DNA from 3 places in the Gordonia sp. SMJS1 genome. Region 2 is predicted to be linked to each of the others. Evidence: predicted binding sites of a transcription regulator. Region 2 holds the regulator's gene; each other region holds the start of a gene.
What was found. Region 2 encodes LexA, which represses DNA repair genes until DNA is damaged. Its sites were predicted from a motif close to CGAACANNTGTTCG; they were not measured.

Region 1 (4,128 bases), 250 kb from region 2:
GCACGCAGCGACCGCGAAACAGCCGACGATGACGCCGGACCCCCAGCCCAGCACGTGCCCTTCGATGATCCCGAACGTCACGGTTCCCAACAGCACGAGGATCAGCAGCTGACCCACCACATCGGCCCGTCGAGGCTGTGGCGCCCTCGACTCGGGGACGTACCGCCGGCTGAGAACGAGGGCGAGCACGCACACCGGGACATTGAGCACGAAGATCGCCTGCCAGCCCAGGCCGGAGACCAGCGCACCACCGACGACCGGGCCGAAGGCCAGACTCGCCCCGAATGCACTTCCCCACAAACCGATCGCCCGCGCACGCGCCTTCGGCTCGGTGAACACAGTGGTCACGATCGACAGGGCCACCGGGTTCAGCATCGAGCCACCGACCGCCTGGACAGCCCGGGCCGCGATGAGCACCTCCGGTGTCGGCGACACCGCGCAGAGCACCGACCCGGTTCCGAAAATCGCGAGGCCGACCCCGAAGATGCGTCTGCGACCGAGCCGGTCGCCGGTGGTGCCGCCGAGGATGAGCAGGCTCGCGACGACCAGCGTGTACGAGTCGACCACCCACTGGAGCTGAGACGGCGTGGCGTCGAGATCGGCACCGATCGACGGCAGCGCCACGTTGACCGCGGAGATGTCGAGGCCGACGAGGAACATGCTCAGACAGCAGACGACCAGGATGACGCATCGACGCCCGGTCGTGGACATGGAGCCAATGTAGAACGCCGACCCCGGGGCAGGCGCCGACCCGGTGAGGATCATGCCCACCGGGAACGAGACCGCGAGGCGCCGGGATCGTCGTAGTCTGGGCCCACGCGCACCGCCGAGGAGAAAGCCGAGGTCCCATGTCGAAGATCCTGGTGTTCGGACACCGCAACCCCGACACCGATGCCATCGGGGCTGCGATCGGCCTCGCCCACCTCGAAGCCGCGCTGGGCAGCGATGTCGAGGCCGTCGCCCTGGGCCGGCCGAGTCTCGAAACCGCCTTCGCCTTGGACCATTTCGGACTCGACGCACCGCGCGTCATCGAAACGGCCGCGCCGGCGGAGGTCATGCTCGTCGACCACAACGAGCGCCAGCAGAGCGTCGCCGACATCACCGACGTGACCGTCCTGAAAGTCATCGACCACCATCGGATCGCCAATTTCGAGACGGCTGCGCCGCTGTACATGCGCGTCGAACCGGTCGGATGCACCTGCACGATCCTCACCCGGATGTATGCGGAGAACGGGGTCGAGATCCCGCGCCCAGAGGCGGGCATCATGCTGTCGGCGATCATCTCCGACACCCTGTTGTTCAACTCCCCCACCTGCACCGACGCTGACCGTGCCGCCGCCGCGGAGCTCGCCGCGATCGCGGGCGTCGACGTCGACGAGTACGGCGACGCGCTTCTACGGGCCGGGACCGCGCTCGGCGACGAGCCGGTGTCGGCGATCATCGGACGGGACTCCAAGAGCTTCGAAATGGGGCCGAAGACGGTGCGGGTCTCGCAGATCACCACGGTCGACTCCGCCGAGATACTCGACCGTCGCGACGAGTTCCTGACGGCAATGACCGCCGAGAAGGAGGCAGCCGGCTACGACCTCTACCTCCTGCTCATCACCGATGTGATCAAGGCCGACTCGGATCTGCTGGTGGTCGGCGAACCCGCCTCGGCGGTCGAACAGGCACTCGGGGTCACCGTGGCGGACGGCCATGCCTTCGGCAAAGGCGTCGTCTCGCGCAAGAAGCAGATCGTCCCGCAGTTGACCGAAGTGCTGGACGTCTGAGCGGTCTCTGGCCTCCCCGCGCACATCCGCTGTCGAGAGAGGACTCGTAACAACATAATTCGAGGACAACGCAAACAGGCGCCCCCCATCTACCACACAGCACCGACAAGTTGTCCCGACGAATACCGTTGCACAACAGAAACTTTCGGGTTGCGAGATGCCGGCTGTGGTGTACACTCGAACGTACATTCGCAGCTACGGTACTTGGGGGGTGGCCATGTCTGACGTATCAGCGACGCCGCAGCCGCGTGCCGTCGAGTTGATTGCCGACCTCCACCGCATCGTGGACGAGTTGCAGACGGTCGACCTGGGGCCGTGCACCGATGCCGAGTTGGCCGAAGTGGCAGCCGATACCGAGAAAGCGATCGCACGGTTGACTGTTGCCGGTGACCGGCAGATCGATCAGGTCGAGGCCCGCGACCTGCCCCGCAAAGCCGGGTGCCGAACACTCATGCAGTACATGACCCACCGGCTACGAGTGTCGAACCCGATGCGACGCCGTAAGCAAATGGACGCCACCGCGACCCGCACCAGCCTCGGCGGCGACATACTGGAACCCGAAAACCCGACCCTGGCTGAGGCTTTCGCCGCAGGAGCGGTCGGTTCCGCGCACGTGCAGGCCGCCCTCGATGTCCTCGACCAGATCCCCCACGGAATCGACCACGACGTGAAAGTCGCGGCCGAGCGACAGATGGCGGAGATCGCCACCGACCACACACCCGCCGACATCACCCAACTCGGTGCCCGGCTGCTGGCCCATCTCGATCCCGACGGCACATTGGCTGATGACACCGACCAGAAACGACGCCGCAACCTGTGGATCGGTCGGCAACGCGCCGATGGCACCGCCAAGATCTCGGGCACCCTCACCCCCGAACTCGCCGCCCGGTTGACGATGATGTTCGCGGTCTGGGGTAAACCCGGACTCAACAACCCCGACGACCCCCACTCACCGTCCGGACCGGCCGGGGCCGCTGACCCCGACGCCCTGACCACCGCAGCCGACCGTGACAGCCGTACTCCCGCGCAGATCAATCACGACGCGCTCGACGCCGCCCTGGCCGCATGTTTCGCCGACGGGACCCTTGGAAAGTCGCACCGCGGGTTGCCCGTGCAACTGATCGTCAAAGCCGACCTCGGCGACCTGATCCGCGAAGCCGGTCTCGCGACCACCGCGACCGGCACCGTGCTGCCCATCCCGGACCTGATCGCGATGGCCGGTGAGGTCCAGCCGTGGTTGGCGATCTTCAAAGACGCCACCGCTGTCCCGCTGCACTTCGGGCGGGGAAAGCGTCTCGCCACCCGTGAACAGCGCCTCGTCTCCTTCGCCCGCCCTGACGGTGAAGTATGTTCGGCGCCCGGGTGTGATCAGCCCGCTACCCACGTCGACATGCATCACGCCCACAAGGATTGGGCGAAGGGTGGTCTCACCGACATCGACGACCTCGCCCCCGCCTGCCCACGCCACAACCGAATGGTCGGCGACAATCCCGGCCAGTACACCACCCACATCGAACGCTCTGGACCCGATGAAGGCCGCTGCCTCTGGCGACTCAACGCCGAACCCGGCGCACCACCCAACCCCGAACGCCTCAACCGCCGACCCGACATCCCGCGGCGATTCACACAACACCTGAACACCGTGCGCGAGCAGATCCACGGGCCACCAACGCGGTCCGGCGATCACGCGCGCCCGAACAACCGGCACCACGACGACGCGCGTCGATCATGGTCGAGAACCAGCCACGTCATCGACGTGAGACCACCCCGACCCGGCCAACGACAGCTCCGACCCTCCCTCGTCGAAGCATTCCTAGCCGAGTACCTCGCACGCAACTGACTGCGCTACAGCGCAAGAGGACCCGTCGTAGCTCGTCGACCTCGACGCGCTCCTTCGTCCCTTGCTCGGCCCGGCGGCTATCGCTCCTCATACCTCAGTGTCTGCGGCCTGGCGGCCGTCGAGGACTACGAAAGAACCGTTGCGCGCGGTGCGAGCCCATTTACTGCTCCCTGAGGAGGCCGGAGCTTGCGGAGGCCGTCACGAAGGGTCCAAGCGAGTCGGGTTGCGAAGACCCTTCGTGACGCACCCTCCGCAAGCTCCGGGCGCTCCTCAGGGAGCGGGGTTGGTCGCCCTCCGCAAGCTCCGGGCGCTCCTCAGGGAGCGGGGTTGGTCGGCCGTCGCCCTCCGCAAGCTCCGGGCGCTCCTCAGGGAGCGGGGCAGGGCGTTCTTTCGGATCCGGGAGCAGGGGCTGGTGAGTAGCTTGGCGCGTCGAGACGTTCCGCATGCGTCGGATCGTCTAGCTCCCCACACCCTCACCGTGCCGGCCCGCGCCGCCGGCGAATCTGCTTGCGCCGG
Region 2 (4,128 bases):
AACGGTGGGCCCAACGCCTCGAACAGGTACCCGAGCACCGGCGGGCGGTGGTCGACGACGAAGCGCAGTGGCTCGTCGAGGAGTTGCGCGTGGGGCTGTTCGCCCAGCGTCTCGGCACCGCGTTCCCGGTGTCGGAGAAACGGGTCCTACGAGCTCTGGACCGACTCGGCTGACACGGGTTCGGCGAGCGCGCTCCCGGATCCCGATGCCGCCTTCAGGTCGTCGATCTCGCGCTGGAAGTCCTCCACCGAGTCGAACGACCGGTACACCGAGGCGAAGCGCAGATACGCCACCTCGTCGAGATCGCGGAGCGGGCCCAGGATGGCGAGTCCGACCTCGTTGCTGGGGATCTCGGCCGATCCACTGGCGCGCACCGTGTCCTCGACCTGCTGGGCGAGCTGCGCGAGCGCGTCCTCGGCGACGTGGCGGCCCTGACAGGCTCGCCGCACGCCACGCATGACCTTCTCCCGGCTGAACGGCTCGGTCACGCCGTTGCGTTTGACCACCGCGAGCACGGCGCTCTCCACGGTCGAGAACCGGCGACCGCACTCAACACAGGAGCGACGGCGGCGGATGGCCTGCCCTTCATCTGCGACACGCGAGTCGATGACCTTGGTGTCGTCGTTCTTGCAGAAGGGGCAGCGCATCGTGTCCTCACGCAGGTCGCGGGACGCTGGAACGCACCCGAAGCGTGCGCCCCGCCGCTTGTCGGCCGGCCCCTGTGACATCGAGGATACCGCCCGGCCTCAGCGGTACCGGGGGGTGAGCAGGGGCTGGCCCACCTGCAGCGCGCTCGACCCCAGATCGTTCATCGCGACGATCTCGTCGATCACGACCTCGCGCGGCATCTCGGGTGCCACCCGGCCGGCGATCGAGCTGAGCGAGTCCCCCGAGCGCACATGGACGACCTCGGAACTCACGGCGGACGGTGTCAGCGAGTCCGAGTAATTCTGGCCGACGACACCGAACACCCACACGACGAACGCCAGCCCGACACCGGCGAGGAGCGCGACCGCGGTGCGGCGGCGGCGACGGAACACCGCCGCGTCGGGCCCGACCGGGCCACGTCCCCGGACCCCGACCGGAGAGCCACAGTGGGTACCGCCCACCCGCGGGGTCACCGGCGATGCCCCCCGCGGCCGGGTGCCGGCCGGCCGGTTGTCGACCGGTCGGCCGCCGTCGGACAGCGGGGCGCGGGTCCGGACGCGATCGGCGCGGTCGGTGCGCGGCCGGACGGCGTCGGGACGGTCGGTGCGGACGGGAGCGACGAGAGTGGCGGTGCGCATGGTGCCCTCCGGTGTTCGGGTGTCTGGGATCGTGCGGGTGTGGTGGTCGGTGTTCGAACATCGATCAGATGTTCGATGCACTGATGTTCGAATTTGTAGCACGACGTCCCGACAAAGTCTCGCGACACATCGAACAAATGTTTGAGGTGCCGGTCGCACTCCGCTAGGCTCGGACCCGGCGCAAGCCATCTACCAGCACGTTCCGAAGACGAGAGGAACCGAACATGAGTGACACCGGCGATAGGCGCGGCCGAGCGCGGGGCGCCGACGACGAGGCCCCGTTCGACGCCGCCGCCGCCGAGGCCTCACTCACCCCGCGACAGGCCGGGGTCCTGGAGGTGATCCGCCGCTCGGTGCGCGAGCGCGGTTATCCGCCGAGCATCCGGGAGATCGGCGACGAGGTCGGCCTGGCCTCGACGTCATCGGTGGCCCATCAGTTGCGGACGCTGGAACGCAAGGGGCTGCTCAAGCGCGACGCGAACCGTCCCCGTGCGGTCAACATCGCCCCGAGTGACACCCCGTCGCCGGACACCCCGACGGCCGGCCAGCTTCCCGAGCCGACCTTCGTGCCGGTTCTCGGCCGTATCGCGGCCGGCGGTCCGATCCTGGCCGAGGAGGCCGTCGAGGACGTCTTCCCACTGCCCCGTGAGCTCGTCGGCGAGGGATCGCTCTTCCTGTTGCGCGTCGTCGGCGAGTCGATGATCGACGCCGCGATCTGCGACGGCGACTGGGTCGTGGTCCGGCAGCAGAACGTCGCCGACAACGGCGACATCGTCGCGGCCATGATCGACGGCGAGGCCACCGTGAAGACCTTCAAGCGTCAGGGCCCGAACGTCTGGCTCATGCCGCACAACGAACTGTTCGATCCGATCCCGGGCAACGATGCCGTCATCCTCGGCAAGGTCGTCACCGTGATGCGGCGAGTCTGACCTCTCCACCGACCGAACCGTCGAGCACCGCCGCGGCCGCCTCGCGCGCCGCGGCGGGATCCGAGGTGGACAGGGCAGCCTCGGCGGCGGCCCGGCAGTCCGGTGCGGACACCTCGCCGAGCCGGGCCCCCACGGCCGCCGCAGCAGCCGGCGCGCTGGACAGCGAGGTGACCCCGAGACCGACGAGCACGCAGGCGAGGTTCGGATCGGCGGCGGCCTCGCCGCACACCCCGACCGGCTTTCCCTGACGTGCACCCGCTGCCGCGACACCCGCGATGAGGCTCAACACGGCCGGTTGCCACGGGTCGGTCAGTCCGGCGAGATCGGCCGACATCCGGTCGGCCGCCATCGTGTACTGGGTCAGATCGTTGGTGCCGATGGACACGAAGTCCACCTCGGCGAGGACGGCTTCGGCCAGGATCGCCGCCGCGGGCACCTCGATCATCACCCCGGCGACCAGACCACGGCCGCGGACCTCGGCGGCGAAGGTGCGCGCCTCCGCCGGCGAGGCGATCATCGGCGCCATGACCCACGGCGCGACGGCCGACCCCGACGCGGCCTGCGCGATCGCGTCGAGCTGATGCGCGCGGATCTCGGGGTGCGCCAGCGCGATCCGATCGCCCCGCACGCCGAGCGCTGGGTTCGATTCGTCGGGATGGGTCACGAACCGGAGCGGTTTGTCGGACCCGGCGTCGAGGGTGCGGATGACCACCTTCTGCCCGTCGAACGCATCGAGCACCTCCCGGTAGATCGCGGCCTGCTCGTCCACCGACGGTTCGTCGGCACGCTCGAGGAACGCGAGTTCGGTGCGGAAGAGCCCGACGCCCTCGACGGGGTACCCGGCCGCGGCGCGTGCCGACGATCCGTCGGCGACGTTGGCGAGCACCGCCACGGCCACCCCGTCGGCGGTCTGCCCCGGACCGGTCCAGCCGGCGACGAGTGCGGCATGCCGCCGATCCTCGTCGACGCGAGCCCGGGCCGCCTCCGCATCGGGCTCCACCTCGATCCGCCCGGTGCTGCCGTCGACGAGAACGGTTGTGCCGGGCTCGATCTCGTCCAGGTCGGCCACCGCCACCACGCACGGGATCCCCAGCTGGCGCGCGATGATCGCGGTGTGGCTGGTCGGTCCGCCGAGGCGGGTGACGAGGGCGATGGTGCTCGTGGGGTCGAGGCCCGCGGTGTCGGCGGGCGCGAGGTCGTCGGCGAGCAGGACCGACGGCACCTCCGGAGTGGGCACACCAGGTTCGGGTAGGCCGAGCAGTTCGGCGAGGACCCGGTCGCGCACGTCGTTGAGATCGGTGACCCGCTCGGCCATCAGTCCGCCGAGCTTGGTGAACACCGCCGCGAACTGTTCGGTGGCCGCGACGGCAGCGGCCTCGGCGGGGGCGCCCTTGCCGATGAGCGCGGTCGCGGCACCGATCCAGCCGCGGTCCTCGGCCAGGCCCGCCGTCGCGGCGAGCACCTCGGCCGTCACCCCGGTGTTCTGCGACGCGCGCGTGCGCAGCCGCGCGGCGACGGCGCCGGCCGCGGTGGCGAAGCGCGTGACCTCGTCGGCGCGCCGTTCCTCGGCGATCTCCACACCGACGCCGAGCTTCTCCGGCGAGTGGTCGGGTCGCTCGCCCGGCCACAGCGCGGGACCGTGGGCCAACCCGCCGACCACCGGGGTTCCCGTCAGGATCTGCGCCATCGTCTTGCCTCTCACTCGACTACCGATGTGACCACCGTTACAAAAAGTGCTTGACTTGTCAACACAAACAGGCGTAAACACAATTACTACAACATCCAATCCCACACGCCTCAACAAGCGGGTTGGTCGAAACCGGAGATCGGAGCGGTGTGTACGCCGAGGAGAGACAACAGGCGATCGTCGACGAGGTGCGACTCGCGGGGCGGGCATCCGTGGCCGCGCTCGC
Region 3 (4,128 bases), 1.2 Mb from region 2:
GGCGGTCTGCGGCGGTGCGCTCTTCCTGGTGTGGGTCGACGTGATCTCGCGGGTGGCGGCCGCACCGCGCGAGATGCCGCTGGGCATCGTGACCGGACTGATCGGGGCACCGATCTTCCTGTTCCTCATGGGACGACGCCAATACGTGTTTGGGGGTGGCTCGTGACCGATCCCGCCCGCGCATCGTCGATGTCGTTGCGCGCGAACGCGCTTGCGTGCCGTCGCGGTGGCCGCGTCGTACTGCGGGATGTCGATCTCGCGGTCCCCGCCGGCACCCGACTGGCCATCGTCGGGCCCAACGGTTCCGGCAAGACCACCCTGCTGCGCACGCTGTGCGGTCTCGAACGCCCGGCCGCCGGCACCGTCGAGGTGAACGGAGACGACCTCCACCGCATCCCCTCGCGACGCCGCGCCATGTCGATGGCGGTGGTCGGCCAGGAGGAACAGCCCTCCGCGGAGCTGACGGTCGCCGAGGCGGTCGGCCTCGGCCGGACCCCGTACCGGTCGGCCTGGTCCACCGGGAGTTCCGACGACAAGACGGTGGTCGATCGCGCGTTGATCCAGGTCGGGCTCGACGGCTGGGGCACCCGCTCGTGCACCCAGCTGTCCGGCGGCGAACGGCACCGCGTCGTCCTCGCCCGTGCGCTCGCTCAGCAGACCCCGATCCTGGTGCTCGACGAACCCACCAATCACCTGGACGCCGCCTGGCGACTACGACTGATGGAGGTTCTCGACGAGCTCGACGCCACCGTGGTCGCGGCGATGCACGACCTCGACCTCGTGTTGCGTCACTTCGACTCCGTCGCAGTGGTTTCCGACGGCGGTGTCATCGTGCACGGGCCACCGGTCGAGGTGCTGACGCCGGCTCTGCTGGCCGACGTCTTCGAGGTGTCCGGCACCGTCGTCGACCATCCATCGACGGGCCTGCCCCATCTGCTCCTGAACACTCCCACCACCACACCCGCCCCCAGCACTCTGACGAAAGACATCCCGTGAGAGGACATCCTTTGACCATACGTACGTCCCGAGTCCACCCGACCGTCGCCATCGTGGCGGCGGCTCTGACGCTGGGAACTGCCACCGCCTGCGGTGCCGACAGCACTGTGGCGTCGGAAAGCACTGTCGCCATATCGAATTGCGGAGCCGACGTCGCTTACCCGCAACCCCTCGACCGGTTGTTCGTCAACGACGGCGGCATGATCGCGATCGCACTCGCCGCGGGTGCCCGTGACAACATGGTGGCGGTCAGCGCGCTCGCCCGGGACAAGGACGTCCTGCGGCTGGAGTACGGACCCCAGGTCGACACGCTGAACGAGGTCGCGACCGAACGTCCCACCCTCGAGAACATCGTCGCGGCGAAACCCCAAGTGCTGTATGCCGGATACAACTACGGCATGAGCGAGTCGCGCGGGATCACACCCGAGATCCTCGCCGGACACGGCATCGACGTGTACCAGTTGTCCGAGGCGTGCCGGCAGACCGAGGGCGAGGCGCAGCGCGGCACCATGGACCCGTGGGTCGCGCTCGACACCGATCTGCGCAACATCGGCACCCTCACCGGCAATCCCGAGCAGGGCGCCGCCGCGGCCGACGAGGTGGCCGACCGCCTCGAGAAGCTGCGCGCCGCACCACAACCCGCCGCGAAACCGACCGTGTTCGTCTTCGACAGCGTCTCCGACACCATCTTTTCCTCCGGATCCTTCGGCGGCCCGCAGGGCATCATCGACGCCGCGGGCGCGCGCAACGCGACCGAGGACATCGAGGACACCTGGACCGCCGTGAGCTGGGAACGCCTCACCACCGCGGACCCCGACGTCATCGTGTTCGTCGACTATCCCGGCCAGTCGGTCGACGAGAAGATCGCCGCCCTGCGATCGAATCCCGCGAGCCGGAACCTGAAGGCGGTGCGCGAGAACCGCTTCGTGAACCTGCCGTACGCGATGTGGGTGTCGAGCCCACTCAACATCGACGCCGCCGAGATCATGCGCGGCGTTCTCGAGAACCACGGCCTAGCACCGGAATCCGGTATCACCCCGTCCCTGGATTTCGCGCAATTGGACCTCGGGGGCAACAACTGGCTGGAGTGAGTCGCGGGACGCCCCGTTGAACACGTGGGGCCGCGGCGATCGTCATGCCGCCGCCCCACGGAGAAGTCGGTGGACCCCTACCACGAGGCACCGACACGTTACCGGCTTTGAATAGCGTTGCACAACATCAGTTTTGGCTTGCAATGCGCTCGCACCGGTGTACACTCGAACGTACATTCGCGGCAACGGTTCTCGGGGGGTGACCATGTCTGACGAACAAGCGTCGCGGCGACCGCGTGCCCTCGAGTTGGTGGCCGACCTGCACCGCATCCTCGGTGAGTTGCAGACCGTGGATCTGTCGCCGTGTACCGATGCCGAACTCGCTGAAGTGGCCGCGGAGACCGAACGCGCCATCGCACGTCTGACCGTCGCCGGTGACCGGCAGATCGATCAGGCCGTCGCTCGCGACCTGCCACGCAAGGCCGGCTGCCGCTCCCTCATGCAGTACATGACGCACCGGTTACGGGTGTCGAACCCGATGCGCCGCCGTAAGCAGATGGACGCCACCGCCCACCGCACCAGCCTCGGCGGCGAGGTACTCCCACCCGAATACCCCTGCCTCGCCGAAGCTTTCGCACAAGGCGCGGTCGGCACCGCGCACGTACAAGCCACCCTCGACGTCCTCGACCGCATCCCCGGCACCATCGACCACGACATCAAAGTCGCCGCCGAACGACAGATGGCCGAGATCGCCGAAGCCCACACCCCCGCCGAGATCACCCAACTCGGTGCCCGCCTGCTTGCCCACCTCGACCCCGACGGCACACTGACCGACGACACCGACCAGAAACGACGCCGCGGCCTGTGGATCGGTCGGCAACGCGCCGACGGGACAGCCAAAATATCGGGCACCCTCACTCCAGCACTTGCCGCCCGACTGACGATGATGTTCGCCGTATGGGGCAAACCCGGACTCAACAACCCCGACGACCCCGCCTCGCCCCAAGGCCCGGCCGGCACCGCCGACCCCGACGCCCTGACCGCCGCAGCCGACCGCGACGGTCGCACTCTCGCCCAAACGAATCACGACGCGCTCGACGCCGCCCTGGCCGCAGGCTTCGCCGACGGAACACTGGGAACCTCGCACCGCGGCCTGCCCGTGCAACTGATCGTCAAAGCCGACCTCGGGGACCTGATCCGAGAAGCCGGACTCGCCACCACCGCCACCGGCACCCTGCTGCCCATCCGGGACCTGATCGCGATGGCCGGTGACGTCCAACCTTGGTTGGCGATCTTCAAAGACGCCACCGCTGTGCCGCTGCACTTCGGGCGGGGCAAACGCCTGGCGACCCGCGAACAGCGCCTCGTCTCCTTCGCCCGCCCCGACGGGGAAGTATGCTCGGCACCCGGCTGCGACCAGCCCGCCACCCAGGTCGAACTCCACCACGCACAACGGGACTGGGCCAAGGGCGGTCTCACCGACATCGATGATCTCGCCCCTGCCTGCCCCCGTCATAACCGGATGGTCGGCGACCAACCCGGCCAATACACCACCCGCATCGAACGGTCCGGACCCGACGAAGGCCGCTGCCTGTGGCGGTTGAACGTCGAACCCGGCGCCCCGCCCAACCCCGAACGCCTCAACCGCCGACCCGACATGCCCCGGCGGTTCGCCCAACACCTGAACACCGTGCGCAACGAGATCCACGGACCTGCCACCAGGTCCGGCGATGACTCGCGCCCACACCAGTCGCGGCCCGACGCCGTCGGCTACGGCGACCGCGGCCGGCGCCTCGAACTCGCCTACCGAGAACTCGTCCATCCGCGAACACCGCCGGAGCACCTCACCACCCCACCGCTGACCCCGGTCGAAGCCGCACTCGCACGCATACTCACCGACCACGCGTGATTGCACACAACACGAGGGGCCCGGCATCGGAATGCCGGGCCCCTCGTGGGTGTCAGTGCGCCTGATCAGATCAGGCCTGCGGTGCCTCCGCGAAGTTGCGGGTGACCGCCGGGTCGACCGGGATGCCCGGGCCCGTCGTCGTGGAGACGGTGACCTTCTTGATGTAGCGGCCCTTGGCGGCCGACGGCTTGG

Region 1: QAD21_RS11790 (HNH endonuclease signature motif containing protein) is a predicted target of LexA. The motif match lies at 1,951-1,964, and genes of this name have one in related genera.
Region 3: QAD21_RS05105 (HNH endonuclease signature motif containing protein) is a predicted target of LexA. The motif match lies at 2,254-2,267, and genes of this name have one in related genera.

What each region holds. Positions count from the first base shown of each region.
Region 1 covers NZ_CP123381.1:2,581,694-2,585,821, reverse strand. Annotated here, with positions in the region: gene QAD21_RS11800 (MFS transporter) at 1-711, opposite strand, end outside; gene QAD21_RS11795 (manganese-dependent inorganic pyrophosphatase) at 849-1,772, shown strand; gene QAD21_RS11790 (HNH endonuclease signature motif containing protein) at 1,990-3,612, shown strand; gene QAD21_RS11785 (crotonase/enoyl-CoA hydratase family protein) at 4,070-4,128, opposite strand, start outside.
Region 2 covers NZ_CP123381.1:2,329,987-2,334,114, reverse strand. Annotated here, with positions in the region: partial or broken gene hrpA (ATP-dependent RNA helicase HrpA) at 1-173, shown strand, start outside; gene nrdR (transcriptional regulator NrdR) at 147-647, opposite strand; gene QAD21_RS10670 (LysM peptidoglycan-binding domain-containing protein) at 747-1,286, opposite strand; gene lexA (transcriptional repressor LexA) at 1,511-2,215, shown strand; gene QAD21_RS10660 (putative PEP-binding protein) at 2,193-3,902, opposite strand; gene QAD21_RS10655 (DeoR/GlpR family DNA-binding transcription regulator) at 4,052-4,128, shown strand, end outside.
Region 3 covers NZ_CP123381.1:1,114,688-1,118,815, reverse strand. Annotated here, with positions in the region: gene QAD21_RS05120 (iron ABC transporter permease) at 1-166, shown strand, start outside; gene QAD21_RS05115 (ABC transporter ATP-binding protein) at 190-996, shown strand; gene QAD21_RS05110 (ABC transporter substrate-binding protein) at 1,008-2,087, shown strand; gene QAD21_RS05105 (HNH endonuclease signature motif containing protein) at 2,293-3,936, shown strand; partial or broken gene rplA (50S ribosomal protein L1) at 4,007-4,128, opposite strand, start outside.